4 regions of the Rhizobium sp. BK181 genome follow, and region 4 is predicted to be linked to each of the others. Evidence: predicted binding sites of a transcription regulator. Region 4 holds the regulator's gene; each other region holds the start of a gene.
The links. Region 4 encodes PhoB, which activates phosphate uptake and scavenging genes when phosphate is short. Its sites were predicted from a motif close to TGTCATNNANCTGTCAT; they were not measured.

Region 1 (4,250 bases), on a different contig from region 4:
AAGCAGGAACGTAACAATGAAGTACCAGGAGCCGCCAACGCGGGCGATCGAATCCGCCAGGCGTTCGCCGACAGATGATTCGGCCCGCAGAGCCGCATTGATATCCGTCGAGATTATCTTGCGCTCATGGGCCTTTGCGAGGACGCGCTTCTCGATCTCGCCGAGTTCGTCGGCCGACTTGTCGAAGTGATGGTGGATGAAGTCCGATAGATTATGCATGGCTGACTCCGAATGCTAGATCGCTCGGGCGCCAGTATTCCCCAATGTTTTCAAATTGCAATGTGGACTTCTGTCGCTCTTTTACGTGCCTTGCGCATAGAGCCAGGCATGCTGTGGGAAGAAGCGATCAAGGGTCTCGGCCTTGCCGAACATGATGTCGTGCTGGAGGTATCGATAGTCCCGCACGAGAGGATCGAGGTTTTTTGGTTTCAACACCCAATCGGGCGACGGCGTATTGTCGCGCGCAATGAGCTGATAGCGGTCGATGACGCTGTACTTTTTCTGCACGCGACCGAGGAAGCCCGTATAGTAGGGATGCTCGAAGCCGGCGAACTTCAGAAGATGATAGGGAAGCAGTGACGGGCTGATAGTGCCGACATCCTTCTTGCTGCCCTTCTTGTTCGACCAGATCACGAGCGGGGTCTCGTGCTCCTGTTTCATGACGCTGACCGATGCCTTGCGGGTCGCAACCTGATCCGGCATGTAGCCCGTCGCCATGTAGACGTTGCCGAGCGGAGGCAAGTGGTCGCCCCAGAGCACGATGATTGTTTCACGGTCGCGCTTCTTAGCCCAATCCATCAGCATCTTGAGGCTATCGTCGGCTTCCTTGATCCCCTGTGTGTAGGTGGCGAGCGTCGCCCGGTCCGCGTCGTTCAGGTTGCCCTGTATGTCGATGCTGTTGTGCGCATAGCGGTTCGGCTCGTAAGGGCCGTGTCCCTGAAGAGTGACCCCGAAGAAAAAGAACGGGCGATCAAGGCCGTCGGCTTCGTTGATGATCTCCTTCATGAGGGACTCGTCCGAAGCGAAGATGCCCCTTTTCTCCATCGGCGGCAGGGTTTCTTCCGAGCGGAACTGCTCGAAGCCGAAATCCTTGTAGACTTCGTTGCGGTTCCAGAACCAGCCGCTGAAGGGGTGCAGCGAACGGGCAGCATAGCCTTCGCCGCGGAAGAACGTCGCAAGCGAAGGAAGGTTGCCTCTAATATACTGCTGATACGGGATGCTGCCGTAGGGCAGGAAGGCATTCGAGAATCCCGTCAGCGCTTCGAATTCGACGTTGGCCGTCATCCCCCCGAACTCGGGCGAGAAGACGTAACCCGACTGCGCGGCGCGGATGTTCGGCATGGGATCGGGCGACATGCTGATGTTCCTCAACCTGGTCGGATCCCAGAAGGATTCGCTCATCAGCATGATCACGTCGGGCTTTTCGCGCGGGCCGCTGAGGTAACCGTAGTTACGGCCGGGAATGGCATCGAGCGCCTGTGCACCGAAGCCGGCTGGCGCTGCCACGTCGGCCATCGGAATATTGAAGATGAAGGCCAGGATGAAGCCGTTGCTGCGGTAGTTTTCCTTCTGGTCCCACATCATCGGAACGACCTGAAGACGGTCGCGTATGTAGGAGTATTTGGAATAGTCCATCAGCGTGCCGAAGGCGGCGACGACAGGCAGGCCGATGCAGAGGTGACGCAGGCGAGTGGTCTTCGAAAGCCGCGGAAAGTGGCGCCAGGCGAAATGCCAGAGCGCGGCAATCGCGGCAACGGAAAGAATGATGCCAACGAGCATGGCGACGGCGGTCCACGGTCGGTCGCGCACCATCACCGGCAGCAATTCCATGATCTGCCGTCCGAAGAGGACGTCTGACGGATAAAGAGGATCCGAAAGGTAGTGCTGCTTTTGGTTGGAGACGATAGCCGGGACGATAACCACCGGCAGAACGATCAATGCCGAAATGAATCGCCTTCCCAGGGCTGCATCCAGAGAGAGCATCAGGACGGTCAGCATCGCGACGGTGGTGATACCGGGACGTGCCGGCGACGTCAGGAATTCCCCAACGTCGGCCAGCCCATCGCGCGCAATAATTTCAACCGCTACGGTGGCGAAAACGGCAATGAGAGCGGAAAGGCTGATGGCCAGGGCCGTCCGTATAGCCGGCGACTGTGCGCTTCCCCGGACACCGGTGGAAAGCGACGCAACCCGCGTTGCCGCTGCGGACCTCATTACCAACGCGATCAACTGAAAAACTCCAACGTCATAAAAGCTTCACTGAACTGTCACACCTTCGTCATGAACGCTAGATGAACCGTTAGGTTTCCAGCATTTGTGATTGGTGGATAAGGGCCGAGGGCCGTGTGCCCGACACCCATCGCTACCCCGCGTCGACTTGTGCTCGGTGGCGAGGCATCGTAGGTCAGGGGAATCGATGTCAGGAGGATTTAGATTGAGAAGTTCCGTCGAGATCTATAATGTCAGAACGGGCGAGGCGCGCGTGGTCTGGCAGACCGCGCAATTGGTGGAAGCGCCGAACTTTTCGCCGGACGGAAGCTATCTTCTGCTGAATGGCGACGGGCTTCTTTACCGGCTGGCGCTAGACGGTTCGGGCAAGGTCGCTGAGGTGGATACTGGCTTTGCCAGGACCTGCAACAATGATCATGGCATCTCGCCTGACGGCCGTGAGATCGTCATCTCCGATAAGACGGAATTCGGGAAGTCGACGATCTATGTGCTTCCGGCCGAAGGCGGGACGCCGCGACTTGTGACGCAAAATCAGCCGTCCTATTGGCACGGCTGGTCGCCCGACGGAAAAGAACTCGCCTATTGCGGCATCCGCAACGACCTGTTCGATATCTACACGATCTCTGTGGCAGGCGGCGAAGAAAAGCGGCTGACACACGGCGAAGGACGCAATGACGGGCCGGACTATTCGGCGGACGGCCAATGGATCTATTTCAATTCCAGCCGCACCGGCCTCATGCAGATCTGGCGGATCCATCCCGACGGGACCGGGCTCGAGCAGATCACCAGTGACAATTACGGGAACTGGTTTGCTCATCCATCGCCCAATAATGACAAGGTTCTGATCCTTTCCTATGATCCTGATGTCTTCGACCATCCGCGTGATCTCGATGTTCGCCTGCGGCTGATGGACATGGACGGTGGAAACCTGACGACGCTCTTCGATCTTTTCGGCGGACAGGGAACGATCAACGTGCCCAACTGGTCGCCGTCAGGCGATGAGTTCGCCTATGTGCGTTACTATCCCGTCTCTGCGTGAAGGATTGCGTCGAGCGAGTTTTGCCGGCATAGAACTTCCGTCGGGTGCCTGCCTCAGGTGGGAGAATCGGGAATTCGGTGAGAGACCGGAACGTGCCCAACGCTGTAAGGCTGACGTCTGCCGCATCAAGCCACTGGTCCAGCACCGGGAAGGCGCGGCAGTCGGATGATGCCAAGTCAGAAGACCGGCCCGACATCATAGACTGACCTGCGTGGACGGCGGGCGGTTGTATTGTTGGGGATTGACGATGCGACCAGACCATTCAGGCTCCCTGTCGGGAGCCGCAGCCTTTTCGACCGAGGAACGTGACGCCGTTTATCGTGCGATCTCGACGCGTCGCGATGTCCGTTCGGAGTTTCTCCCGGATCCGATACCGGACGACGTTGTCCGCAGGCTCTTGACCGCCGCGCACCACGCGCCGTCGGTTGGGTTCATGCAGCCTTGGAATTTCGTCCTGGTGCGCGATCAGCAGGTGAAAGAGGCAGTATGGCAAGCCTTCGATCGCGCCAATCGCGAGGCGGCCGAGATGTTTGAGGGCGAGCGGCAGCAGCTCTACCTGTCGCTGAAGCTTGAAGGCATCCGAACCGCGCCACTCAGCATCTGTGTGACCTGCGATCCGGATCGCTGCGGCGATGTCGTTCTTGGTCGAACGCACAATCGGCGGATGGATTCCTATTCGACGGTGTGCGCCGTGCAGAATTTGTGGCTGGCTGCCCGAGCCGAAGGTATCGGGGTTGGTTGGGTGAGCATTTTTCACGAGTCCGATATCAAGCAAATCCTCGGTGTGCCGGATCGCGTCGAGATCGTTGCCTGGCTCTGCGTCGGGTATGTCGATCAGCTTTATGACCAGCCGGAGCTGGCGGCCAAAGGTTGGCGTCAGCGGCTGCCGCTGGAGGAACTCGTGTTCACTGACCGTTGGGACAATTCGCTCGACTGAGGGTGGCTACTGTTGCTGCGGCTGAGGGCCCGGCTTTGCCGGGTT
Region 2 (4,250 bases), on a different contig from region 4:
TGAAGAGCATCACTTTCGGCGTTCTCGCCGCAACGCTGATGGCGGGCGTCGCCCATGCCGACATCACGGTCTACACCGCTGGTCCGCAAGGGCTGATCGACAAGCTGTCGGCCGGCTTCACCAAGCAGACGGGCGTCAAGGTCAACGTCTTCCAGGCAACGACCGGCAAGGTCATGGCCCGTATCGAAGCGGAAGCCTCGAACCCGGTTGTCGACGTCCTCATTTCGGCTTCCTGGGATACGGCGACCGACTTCGCCAAGCGCGGCTGGCTCGTGTCCTACACCAGCCCGAACGCCGCTAAGGTTCCTGATTTCCTGAAGACCGACACGGCCGTTGCCCAGGGGATCTCGGCGCTCGGCATCGCCTGGAACACCAAGAGCGGCACGCCAAAGCCCGCTGAATGGGCCGACTTGACGAAGCCAGAATACAAGGACCTCGTCAACATTCCGGACCCGGCGCAATCCGGCTCGTCCTTCGAGCTGACGGCGGCGCTTGCCGGTCAGGATGACTTCAAGCTCTTCAAGGACCTGAAGGACAATGGCGCGATCATCGCGGGCGCCAATGCCGAGGCTCTGAACCCGGTTCTGCAGGGTGCGAAGGCTGCCGTCTTCGGCGCCGTCGATTACATCACCCTCAATGCCAAGGAAAAGGGCGAGAACATCGATGTGATCTTCCCGGAATCCGGCACTGTCATCGCGCCGCGTCCTGCCATGATCCTCAACTGGTCGAAGAACCAGGATGAGGCGAAGAAGTTCATCGACTACATGCTCTCCGACGAAGGCCAGAAGCTCGTTGCCGACCAGATGCTGATGCCGGCCCGTAGCGACATTCCGGCAAACCGTCCGCTGATCAGCGATCTGAAGCTGCTGAAGTACGACACCGTTGCTGTTTACGGCAAGCGGAAGGAAACGCTGAAGCAGGTCACCGACACGTTCGGCGGCAAGTAAGGGCAGGGCGATGAGGACGAACGATAGTAGCGGCGCTGCGCCGGCCGCCTGGCTGGCGATCGCGGGGTTGACCATTATCGTCGGCGTTCCATTCATCGCCGTGGTGCTTCAGGGCATCTTCCCCAACATCGGACAGGGCTCGTTCGCGGGCCCTTTCTCCTCGCTTGTTGCGACGCTTTTCGATAGCGCGCTTGTTGGCATGGCCGGGAACACCATTCTGCTCGGCAGTTGCGTGGTGCTGGCCTCGGCGCTGGTGGCGGTGCCGCTCGGCGTGTTTCGAGCACTCTACCGCATTCCGCTTGCGCCGCTGTGGGATGTGCTGCTGCTCGTTCCGTTCATGATCCCGCCTTACATCGCTACACTCGGCTGGATCATGACGCTGCAACCGCGCGGCTATCTTCAGCAGATCGCGGGATTCAACCTCGCACCCTTTCTCTTCTCACTGTTCGGCATGACCATGGTCATGGCCTTCAACACTTTTCCGGTGGTCTATTTCGCCGTATCGCGCACGGTCGAGGCTGTTGGTGCGCGTTATGCGGACGTCGGTCGCGTCTTCGGCGCATCGCCGGCGCGGGCCTTCTTTCGGATCACGCTGCCGCTGTCGGCGCCCGGTCTCGTTGCCAGCCTGATGCTGGTCTTTGCCGCAGCGATCGAGGAATACGGCACGCCGGCAGCGTTGGGTCGCCGCGCCGGCTTCCAGGTGCTGGTGACCGGCATCGACCTGCGGATCTCGGATTGGCCGATCGATCTGCCGGGAGCGGCGATCCTGTCGATCCTGCTTGTCGTCATGTCTCTGCTGACATTCCTGCTGCAGCGATGGATCCTCGCCCGGCGCTCCTACCAGACGGTGGGCGGCAAACCAGCTGCCAAGGACAAGCGGCCGCTGGGGGCGATGAAGGTTCCCGTGATGATCGCCTTTGCCGTCGTCGCGTTCCTGGCGACGGGCGTGCCGTTGCTCTCGATCCTGTTGACGGCGCTGTCGCGGACGATCTCCGGTGGTCTGGCGCTCGACAATATCAGTGCCGAGAACTTCCTGTCCGTCTTCAACAATAGCGCCGGTGCGCTGGGGGCGCTTCTCAACAGCTTCTCGCTCGGCATCGGTACGGCGTTGATTACCGGCCTCATCGGCGTGCTGGCCGCCTATACGGTGGTCAAGACGAAGATCCGCGGACGCGTGGCGATCGACACGATGACGATCCTGCCGAATGCGCTGCCTGGCATCGTCGTTGCCGTCGGCCTGATCCTTGCCTGGAACATGCCCTGGCTGCCAGCGACCCCCTACAACACGGCATTTATCCTGCTTCTCGCCTATTGCTGCATCCTGCTGCCGCAGCCCGTGCGTTACACGACGGCGGCATTCCAGCAGATCGGAGACAGCCTGGAAGCCGCGGCTCGGGTCTTTGGTGCAAGCGGAGTGACTGCGTTCCGCCGCATCCTCCTGCCGCTCGTCTTTCCGAGCCTCGCTTCCGCAATGCTGTTGGTCTTTGCGCTTGCGTCGCGCGAACTGGTGGCCTCGGTCGTCGTCGCACCTGTCGGCATGCAGACGATCGCCACCTTCATCTGGCGGCAGTTCGAGCAGGGGTCGATTGGCCTCGGCATGGCGATGGCCTTCATCGCCATCCTCATCACGACGCTGTTGCCACTTCTGCTGCTGACGCTGTTTCGCCGCAGCGGTTTGGTGGCGGAATAGCGCCTTGCCAGCGGCGCTCCCGTAACAAAACTGTCGCTGAAGTTTCGAAAAACCGTCATGTCGCCTTCAAGCGAATGACATGACAGCCGCCATAGGTTCGGCCCTACCGTTTAGCCGGATAGACCTTGGCATGACATTGACTGAAACGACCCGCCGCCGCTTCCTCTCATCCATGGGCGCCGTTGGTGGATTTACACTGGCGGGGCTGGCGATGCCCTATTACGCGCGCGGCTCGTCCAGTCGCCCGGTCTTTACCTCAGGCGTGCAATCCGGCGATGTCGATGCGAATTCGGGTATGGTCTGGGCGCAGGTGAACCGGCCGGCACGGCTGCATGTCGAATATTCGACGAGCGACCGGTTCGCTAATGCGGTGCGCGTCGCGCCGATAGACGTGACGCCAGATACGAATCTTGCCGGAAAGCTGCTGCTCCAGGATCTCCCACCCGATCAAGAGATCTTCTATCGCTTCCGGGCGGCCGACCTGCAGGACATCAACGATCTGTCGGAGCCCATTCATGGGCAGTTTCGCACGGCACCGACAGCTAAGCGCAGCATCCGTTTCGCGTGGTCTGGCGATACAGCCGGTCAGGGTTGGGGCATCGATGACGAGGGGATGCGAACCTATTCGACGATCGCCTACCATCGGCCGGATTTCATGATCCACTCCGGCGACACGATTTATGCCGACAATCCTGTTGCCGATGAGGTCAGGCTGCGAGACGGTAGTGTCTGGAAGAACCGTGTAGTCACCGAGGCAAAGCGCGACATTGCGCAGACGCTCGACCAGTTTCGTGGCCAGTGGGCCTATAATCTGCTCGACGACCACGTGAAGGCGTTTAACGCGGTCTGTCCTGTCTTCTATCAATGGGACGATCACGAGGTGCTGAACAACTGGTCGCCCTCGACCGATCTTCGCGACGACGATCGCTACAAGGAAAAGTCGATCGCCATGCTTGCGGCCCGCGCCAGCCGTGCCTTTCACGAGATGACGCCGATCCGCTACGTGGCCGACGAGCCCGGACGCATCTATCGCAAGGTGTCTTACGGCCCGCTGCTCGAAGTCTTCTTCATCGATTTACGGTCCTATCGTGGCCCGAACAGTCATGGGCTCGATGCCGAACCCGCGTCGGAGTCGCGGCTTCTGGGCGAGCGGCAGGTGGCGTGGCTGAAGCGTGAACTGGTGCGCTCGACGGCGACCTGGAAGGTGATCGCCTGCGATCTGCCGATCGGGCTGGTAATCTGGGACGATTACGGCCATCGAACGGGCAGCGAGTCGATCTCCAACGGTGATAATGGCGCCCCTGTTGGACGCGAGCTGGAGTTCGCCGATCTCCTGCGCTTCATCCGCGACGCAGGCATAACGAACATGATCTGGCTGACGGCCGATGTGCATTACACGGCTGCGCACTACTACGATCCCGGCAAGGCCAAGTTCCGCGAGTTCCTGCCGTTCTGGGAGTTCGTGGCGGGTCCTTTGCATTCCGGAACCTATGGTCCGCAGGAGCTCGACATGACCTTCGGGCCGCAGGTGAAGTTCATGAAGGCCGCACCCGGTGGTGCTGAGCAGAACCTGCCGCCGTCAGCAGGCATGCAGTTCTTCGGGCTTGTCGACA
Region 3 (4,250 bases), 290 kb from region 4:
TCGATATCGAAAGCCCGAGCCACCAGACCGGCGAAGAATACAATTTCGCGCTCGGTCGTGTGCCGGTATGGGGCAGCTTCTATATCCCCGAATATTTCGAGCTGATGATCATCACGATCAACATCGCGCTGGTCTCGACCATCATCGGCGTCGTCTTCGCGATGCCGCTGAGCTTCCTCGCAGCCCGCAACCTGTCGCCCTCTTCGCCGCTGCGCATCGTCGTCAAGCGCCTCATGGAATTCCTGCGCGCTTTTCCCGAGATCGTTATCGCCGGCCTCTTTGCCGCCATTCTCTCGATCGGTCCGGTCGCCGCCATCATCGCCGTCAGCCTCCACACGATCGGCGCGCTCGGCAAGCTCTTCTACGAAGTGGTCGAAAACATCGACATGAAGCCGGATGAGGGCATGAAGGCCGTTGGCGCCAGCTGGGCCGAGCGCGTCCGCTTTGCCGCGCTGCCGCAGGTTCTGCCGAACTTCATGTCCTATGCGCTGCTTCGGCTTGAGGTGAACGTCCGCGCCTCCACCATCATCGGCGCCGTCGGCGGCGGCGGTATCGGCGAGGAGCTGAAGCTTTCCATCTCGCGCGGTTTCGGTGCCAAGACCGTGGCCCTGGTTCTGTTGCTCTTCATCACCATCGTCGCGGTTGACCAGTTCTCCGCATGGCTGCGCCGCCGCCTCGTCGGCGAGCATGCCTTCCTTCTGCAGCATTGAGGTCCGCCATGACGGTGATCGACGCCAACCGGATGCATGAAATCGAACTCCGCTATCCGGACTACTTCAAACGTTCCTTCCGTCAGCGGTTCGGCGGCCTGATGATCGTCATCGCGACGCTGCTCTACGGCGTCTACGCCACCTGGTTCTTCGACTTGCCGAAGCTGCTGGCCGAAGCGCATTGGGAACGTGTCGGCCTCTATCTCAGCCAGTGGGTGAGCTACGACGTCCAGCCGGAATTCCGCATCGGCGATACCGGCATCACCGTCAAGTATCCGCGCTTCTCGCCGCTGGGCGACAACCCGCATCCCGATTGGGTGGTCAACAACCCGGATGGCAGCGTCTCGGTTTCGGTGAGTGGCGAGAGCCGCACGGTCACGGTTTCGAAGACCGAAGCCGTCGTCACGGCCCACGGCATCGCTGTCCCGGTCGAACTGTCGAGCGGTGCGCCGAAGGTCGTGGGCCCCGTCCCGAGCTGGATGACAGTCTATGACGACAACGTTCTTGCCGATCTCGGCTTTGCCGGCGACGTCAGCATCTCCGCCGACCGCGTAAAGATCCGCAAGCGCTTCCTCGGCTGGGCGAATTTCGTCTTCGACACCCAGTCCCCCTTCTTCGACAAGCCGGCAGGTAAGGTGTTGGGGCTGATCGTTTCGGGTCCGGAACTGAAGCCCGGTCAATCCAACCTGTCGCTCGCTTTCGATAATATCTGGCACAACAGCGCCTGGCAGCACGGCGACGTCTGGACCAAGCTCTTCCAGACGATTGTCATGGCCTTCCTCGGCACCTTGCTTGGTGCGCTGGCAGCCTTCCCGCTGGCGTTCCTGGCTGCGCGCAACATCACGCCGAACAGGCTGTTGAATCAGGTCCTGAAGCGCTCCTTCGACTTCCTGCGCTCGGTCGACATGCTGATCTGGGCGCTGTTCCTGACCCGCGCCTTCGGTCCTGGACCGCTGGCTGGCTCCGGTGCGATCTTCCTCACGGAGACCGGTACGCTCGGGAAGCTCTATTCCGAAGGCCTCGAGAACATCGATAACAAGCCGCGCGAAGGCATCAGGTCCACCGGCGCCTCGACGACGCTCACGCATCGCTACGGCATCATCCCGCAGATCGTTCCGGTTTTCGTCAGCCAGACGCTCTACCAATGGGAATCGAACGTCCGCGGTGCGACGATCATCGGTGCCGTCGGCGCAGGCGGTATCGGCCTCAAGCTCTGGGAATCGATGCGCACCAACGCCAACTGGGAAAACGTCGCCTACATGGTTCTGTTGATCCTGATGGTGGTGTTCATGTTCGACATGGCTTCGAACGCCCTGCGTCACCGGCTGATGGGCACGAAGACACATTAAAAAATGAGGATCGGCCTCGGCCATCATCATTCTGTCACGGAAATCTTTTAGCCGGAAACCGGCCTTGCAGTTGCCGCGCAAATCGCGGCAGACTGCGGCCCGCTTTCGGAACGATTTCCCAGGATACGCGTCTTGCGCTACGCACTCTATTTCACGCCACCGAAGGATCATCCTTTGAACGGCACGGCTTCGCTCTGGCTTGGCCGCGATGCCTTCACCGGCGAAACTTACCCGGCTCCCGAATATCCGGATATGCCGGCCGGCGAGCAGTTCGAGCTGACCGCCGATCCGCGGCGTTACGGCTTCCATGCGACGATCAAGGCGCCGTTCAGCCTGGCGGCATCGGTGACCGAGAAGGACCTGATCCCGGTTGTCGAGGATTTTGCCGCTCGCACGCCTGCTTTCGAGATTCCGGAACTGGTGCTCGGCCAGCTCGGCCGCTTTTTCGCGCTGATCCCCGGTTTCCTGCATCCGCCGCTTCAGGATTTTGCCGCGAAGGTGGTAAAGTCCTTCGAACCGTTCCGCGCCGCGCTATCGGAGGCCGATGTCGCGCGTCGCAAGCCGGAGGAGCTGACGGAAAGCCAGAGGGCCAATCTGCTGCGCTGGGGCTATCCCTACGTCATGGATGACTTCGGCTTCCATATGACGCTGACCGGCAAGGTGCCCCCGGAGCGATCCGGCGTGATGAAGGGAATCCTGGCCGAGCGATTTTCGGCCTTCACGGGCCGGCCGTTGGCAATCTCCGGCCTGGCCGTATTCGTCGAGGAGGCGCGCGGCGCCCCGTTCAAAGTTCATTCCTGGTGGCCGCTTGCCGGCGCCGAAAGCTGAAAGACCTGATCCATGAGCAAAGAAACCGTCTTTTCCAATGCGCGTATCGTCCTCGAAGACGAGATCGTCAACGGATCGGTCCTCATCCGCGATGGCAAGATCGCCGACATCTCGACAGGCAGCTCACATGTTGGCGAGGATTTCGAGGGTGACTACCTGATCCCCGGCCTCGTCGAACTGCATACCGACCATCTTGAGGGCCACTATTCGCCGCGCCCCGGCCTACGCTGGCACAAGACGGCGGCAATCCAGGCGCACGACGCCCAGATCGTTACCTCGGGCATCACCACGGTCTTCGATTGCCTGCGCATGGGCGCTGACGAGGACGGCGGCTTCGAGCATGGCGAAATGCGCGAGATGGCCGATGCGATCCAGAAGGCAGAGCAGGAAGGCCGCTTGCGCGCCGAGCACCTGATCCACCTGCGTTGCGAGGTTTCGGCCGACAACGTGCTGCAGCACTTCGCCGATTTCGAAAACGATCCCTACGTTCGCCTCGTTTCGTTGATGGACCACGCGCCCGGCCAGCGCCAGTTCCAGACGATGGACCAGTATATCTTCTACTACCAGAAGAAGCGTGGCCTCTCCGACGCCGAGTTCGCCAAGTTCGTCGATCGCCGCGTGTCCGAATCCGAGCGCAATTCCACGCCGCACCGCACGGCCATTTCCAAGGTCTGCGCCGAGCGCGGCATCACCGTTGCCAGCCACGACGACGCCACCCTCTCCCATGTCGATGAAGCAATCGAAAATGGCGTTCGCCTGGCCGAGTTCCCGACCAGCTTCGACGCCGCCAAGGCCTCGCATGGCCATGGCATGAGCGTGCTGATGGGCGCCCCCAACGTGGTGCGTGGCAAGTCCCACTCCGGCAACATCGCGGCCCGCGACCTTGCGGAGCGGGGCGTGCTGGACGTGTTGTCGTCGGATTACGTGCCACTCAGCCTGCTCTACGCGCCGTTCATCCTGGCCGACGACGTCGAGAGCATTTCGCTGCCGCAGGCAATCGCCATGGTTACGTCGACGCCGGCGCGCACCGTCAACCTCAACGACCGTGGCCGGATCGCGCCCAGCCTGCGCGCTGACCTCGTGCGGGTCTACCGGGACCACGGCGTTCCGGTCACTCGCTCCGTGTGGCGCGAAGGACGCCGAGTCGCATGATGCCCTCGCACGAACCTCACATTGTTCCGGGAACGGAGCGCGGCATCATGGTGGTCGTCGTCGGCCCGAGCGGTGCCGGCAAGGACACGCTGATGGCGCTCGCCGCCAAGCACTTCCAGGGCCGCCCGGATGTGCATTTTGTCCGCCGTGTCATCACCCGCCACACCCATGCCGGCGGCGAGCAGCATCTCGCCGTGTCGGCCCAGGGTTT
Region 4 (4,250 bases):
CGATCATCGGCCTGGCACATGCACTCGGCGAGACGGCTCCGCTGCTCTTGATCGGCATGGTCGCCTTCGTCGCCAACGCACCGGCAACGCCGATGGAGCCTTCGACAGCCCTGCCGGTCCAGGTCTACATGTGGGCCAACGAAGCCGAGCGTGCCTTCGTCGAGCGCACATCGGGTGCCATCATCGTCCTGCTCCTGTTCCTGGTCGTCATGAACTTCGGAGCCATTCTCTTGCGTCGTCGCTTTGAGCGCCGCTGGTAAACGGAGTAGACATTATGAACATGTTGACGGAAGCAGCAGTTGAGAAGGCGCTGGATCAGAAGATGAATACCGTTCCCTATAAGATGATCGGCCAGGACGTCTCGGTTTACTACGGCGAAAAGCGTGCGCTTTTCGATGTGAAGCTAAACATTCGCGAAAACACGGTGACAGCATTGATCGGCCCGTCCGGTTGCGGCAAGTCCACCTTCCTGCGCAGCCTGAACCGCATGAACGACACGATCGATGGTTGCCGGGTTACCGGCAAGATCACGCTCGATGGTGACGATATCTACGATCCGGATATCGATGTCGTGGAACTCCGCGCTCGCGTCGGCATGGTGTTCCAGAAGCCGAACCCGTTCCCGAAGACGATCTATGAGAACGTCGCCTACGGCCCGCGCATCCATGGTCTTGCCAAGTCGAAGGCCGACATGGACCAGATCGTCGAGGTCAGCCTGCAGCGCGCCGGTCTGTGGAACGAGGTGAAGGATCGCGTTCATGAAGCCGGCACCGGCCTTTCCGGTGGTCAGCAGCAACGTCTCTGCATCGCCCGCGCCGTTGCCGTCAGCCCGGAAGTGATCCTGATGGACGAGCCGTGCTCGGCTCTCGATCCGATCGCCACGGCAAAGGTCGAGGAGCTGATCCACGAGCTTCGCGAAAACTACACGATCGTCATCGTGACGCACTCGATGCAGCAGGCCGCCCGCGTTTCGCAGCGCACGGCGATGTTCCACCTCGGCAATCTCGTCGAGGAGAACGACACCGACAAGATGTTCACCAACCCGGACGACCCGCGCACCCAGGACTACATCATGGGTCGCTTCGGTTGATCGCCGGCGTCGGTAACCCTCACCATATTCAAGGATGAGCCCTATGGCATCGACACATATCTTTTCTGCCTACGACGACGATCTGAAGTTCCTGTCCCGCCGTATCTCGGAAATGGGCGGCCTGGCCGAGCAGATGGTCTCGGATGCGGTTCGCGCCCTCGTCAACGGCGACACGGCTCTGGCCCAGAAGGTCATCTCCGACGACGTGATCCTCGATCACGCCGAACGCGAGGTTGGTGACAAGGCGATCGTTACGATCGCCCGCCGCCAGCCGATGGCCGCCGATCTTCGCGAAATCATGGGCTCGATCCGCATTGCGGCTGACCTCGAGCGCGTCGGCGATCTTGGCAAGAACACCGCCAAGCGCGTCATTGCCGTCCAGAGCGCCGGCGTGCCGCGCAGGCTCGCTCGCGGCCTCGAGCATCTCTCCGAACTGGCACTCGTCCAGCTCAAGGAAGTGCTCGACGTCTACACGAGCCGGGCCGCCGACAAGGCAAAGTCGATCCGCGAACGCGACGAGGAAATCGACGCGATGTATACCTCGCTGTTTCGCGAGATGCTCACCTACATGATGGAAGATCCGCGCAACATCACCAGCTGCACGCATCTTCTGTTCTGCGCCAAGAACATCGAGCGTATCGGCGACCACGCGACCAACATTGCCGAAACCATCTATTACATGGCCACCGGTGCCCAGCCGGAAGGCGAACGTCCGAAGGACGATACCGCCAACACCGTCGGCGCCGTCACGGAATAATCGTTCCGCGACCGTGCCCCCAGGAGACCGAAACGAATGATACCCAAAGTAGCTGTCGTTGAAGATGAAGAAGCGCTGAGCGTGCTTCTTCGCTATAACCTTGAAGCTGAAGGCTTCGAGGTCGATACCATCCTGCGCGGCGACGAGGCCGAGATCCGGCTGCAGGAACGCACGCCGGACCTGCTGATCCTCGATTGGATGCTCCCGGGCGTGTCGGGCATCGAACTCTGCCGCCGCCTGCGCATGCGGCCGGAAACCGAGCGCCTGCCGATCATCATGCTGACAGCGCGCGGCGAGGAAAGCGAACGCGTTCGCGGCCTCTCCACCGGCGCCGATGACTACGTCGTCAAACCGTTCTCGACGCCGGAGCTTGTCGCCCGCGTCAAGGCCATGCTGCGTCGTGCCAAGCCCGAGGTACTCTCGACGCTCTTGAAGTGCGGCGACATCGAGCTCGACCGCGAGACGCACCGCGTTCATCGCAAGAGCCGCGAAGTTCGCCTCGGCCCGACCGAGTTCCGTCTCCTCGAGTTCCTGATGGCGTCACCGGGGCGCGTTTTCTCGCGTTCGCAGTTGCTCGACGGCGTTTGGGGTCACGACATCTATGTCGATGAGCGTACTGTCGACGTGCACGTTGGCCGCCTGCGCAAGGCGCTGAACTTCTCCAACATGCAGGACGTCATCCGCACCGTGCGTGGTGCCGGATACTCCATGGAAGCCTGAGGCTTCCCTCGACCTCCATACTGCTTCAACGAAAAACGGGCCCGCGAGGGCCCGTTTTCTTGTGTCCTTATCCGGCTTCCGGGTCAGGCGACCCGGTTGGCTGCCTTGCGGCGCTCGTTGACCGGCTGGTACGCCATACGCTGGTGGTACGTGCAATACGGGGAATTATCCGGAGATTCGCAGCCGCAGAAGTGGAAGTCGTCCTTCAGCGGATCACCGACCGGCCACTTGCAGGTGCGTTCGGTCAGTTCCGTCAGGCCGAGGCGGCGGGAAATCGGAACGACCACGTTTGCGGCCGGGCGGAAGCTGACTTGCTCGATAGCATCGATTTCGATCTCTTCCTTGAGCATCGTCGCACCCTGCTGGCGGGTGACGGTGCGCGTGGTGACGCGAGATGCATAGTTCGGAGCGCGCGGCGCGGATGTGGTGCGCTTGGGCGTTCTGACAGTTGTCGTCGAGCCTCCGGCCTTGGCTCGGCCGGGCAAACTCAAACGGTGGACTTTGCCGATGACGGCATTGCGACTTACACCGCCAAGTTGTGCTGCGATCTGGCTGGCGCTAAGGCCCTCGGACCAAAGCTTCTTCAGTTTTTCAACGCGCTCGTCTGTCCAGTTCATGCCCCTGTCTCCGCCTTATTAGCGTTGGTGTAGGCAGAATCCTTCACCGTTGCCCCGGACGTATCCGAGGCAAGAAACGCTTGCTCGATTTTGGTGACTAGTTCCGCCGCATGCAGTCTAGTAATTGAGTTTTAACCTAGTGTGAGGCTGACTCTGTGACAAGAGTCGGTTGAATCCCGGCGAATCGAATTTCAAGTTTTCCCCAACTTGCTGGACGGGAGAGTCATTTCTGCAACATTAGTTGTTGATAGGTCCTGCGGCCTCAGATGGCTGCTTGACGCATGTTGCAAAGCCTCAGTTTTGTTGACATCGCAGTGCGAAAAGTAAATAGTGCTGCTCGCCGCCGAAAGGCGGCATTTTTAATTTTCCGGACCTGCTTTCCTTAGCCGGAATCCGGCCACTGGTAATCAATGACAGGAGATCGCGCCATGGCTGAAGCCGCGCTTTACGATACCTACTCTCGTGCCCCGCTGCGGTTCGAGCGAGGCGAGGGCGTGTGGCTGATCACCGAAACGGGCGAGCGATATCTTGATTTCGGCGCGGGCGTTGCTGTCACCTCTGTCGGTCACGGCCATCCGCACGTGGTGGGGGCGTTGAAGGAGCAGGCAGACAAGGTCTGGCACCTTTCCAATATCTATGAGATCCCCGGTCAGGAGACGCTCGCGAAGCGGCTGACCGAGGCGACATTCGCCGACAAGGTGTTCTTCACGAACTCCGGCGCGGAAGCCTTGGAATGTGCGATCAAGACCGCACGCCGCTATCAGTTTTCGAAGGGCCATCCCGAGCGGTTCCATATCATCACCTTTGAAGGCGCCTTCCATGGCCGTACGCTGGCGACAATCGCGGCCGGCGGCCAGGAGAAATATCTTGAAGGCTTCGGTCCCAAGGCACCCGGCTTCGACCAGGTTCCTTTCGGCGATCTCGATGCCGTTCGCGCTGCCATTACAAGCGAGACGGCCGCTATCCTGATCGAGCCTATTCAGGGAGAAGGCGGCGTTCGCCCGGCGACCAACGAGTTTCTGAAGGCGCTCCGCGCAATGTGCGACGAGCACGGTCTGCTGCTGAT

Region 1: the regulator PhoB is predicted to act here: its motif matches at 2,244-2,260, upstream of FHT77_RS24905 (LTA synthase family protein).
Region 2: the regulator PhoB is predicted to act here: its motif matches at 2,658-2,674, upstream of FHT77_RS11485 (alkaline phosphatase).
Region 3: the regulator PhoB is predicted to act here: its motif matches at 2,081-2,097, upstream of FHT77_RS06400 (DUF1045 domain-containing protein).

Annotation. Positions count from the first base shown of each region.
Region 1 covers NZ_JACHZA010000015.1:115,397-119,646, reverse strand. Annotated here, with positions in the region: gene FHT77_RS24910 (DUF1003 domain-containing protein) at 1-219, opposite strand, end outside; gene FHT77_RS24905 (LTA synthase family protein) at 301-2,214, opposite strand; gene FHT77_RS24900 (TolB family protein) at 2,435-3,268, shown strand; cobalamin riboswitch at 3,294-3,476, shown strand; gene bluB (5,6-dimethylbenzimidazole synthase) at 3,516-4,205, shown strand; gene FHT77_RS24890 (DUF2865 domain-containing protein) at 4,212-4,250, opposite strand, start outside.
Region 2 covers NZ_JACHZA010000003.1:323,007-327,256, forward strand. Annotated here, with positions in the region: gene FHT77_RS11475 (ABC transporter substrate-binding protein) at 1-947, shown strand, start outside; gene FHT77_RS11480 (iron ABC transporter permease) at 958-2,637, shown strand; gene FHT77_RS11485 (alkaline phosphatase) at 2,768-4,250, shown strand, end outside.
Region 3 covers NZ_JACHZA010000001.1:1,273,490-1,277,739, reverse strand. Annotated here, with positions in the region: gene phnE (phosphonate ABC transporter, permease protein PhnE) at 1-710, shown strand, start outside; gene phnE (phosphonate ABC transporter, permease protein PhnE) at 719-2,059, shown strand; gene FHT77_RS06400 (DUF1045 domain-containing protein) at 2,192-2,887, shown strand; gene FHT77_RS06395 (alpha-D-ribose 1-methylphosphonate 5-triphosphate diphosphatase) at 2,900-4,039, shown strand; gene phnN (phosphonate metabolism protein/1,5-bisphosphokinase (PRPP-forming) PhnN) at 4,036-4,250, shown strand, end outside.
Region 4 covers NZ_JACHZA010000001.1:980,507-984,756, reverse strand. Annotated here, with positions in the region: gene pstA (phosphate ABC transporter permease PstA) at 1-260, shown strand, start outside; gene pstB (phosphate ABC transporter ATP-binding protein PstB) at 275-1,090, shown strand; gene phoU (phosphate signaling complex protein PhoU) at 1,134-1,847, shown strand; gene phoB (phosphate regulon transcriptional regulator PhoB) at 1,884-2,567, shown strand; gene FHT77_RS04990 (GcrA family cell cycle regulator) at 2,651-3,184, opposite strand; gene FHT77_RS04985 (aspartate aminotransferase family protein) at 3,613-4,250, shown strand, end outside.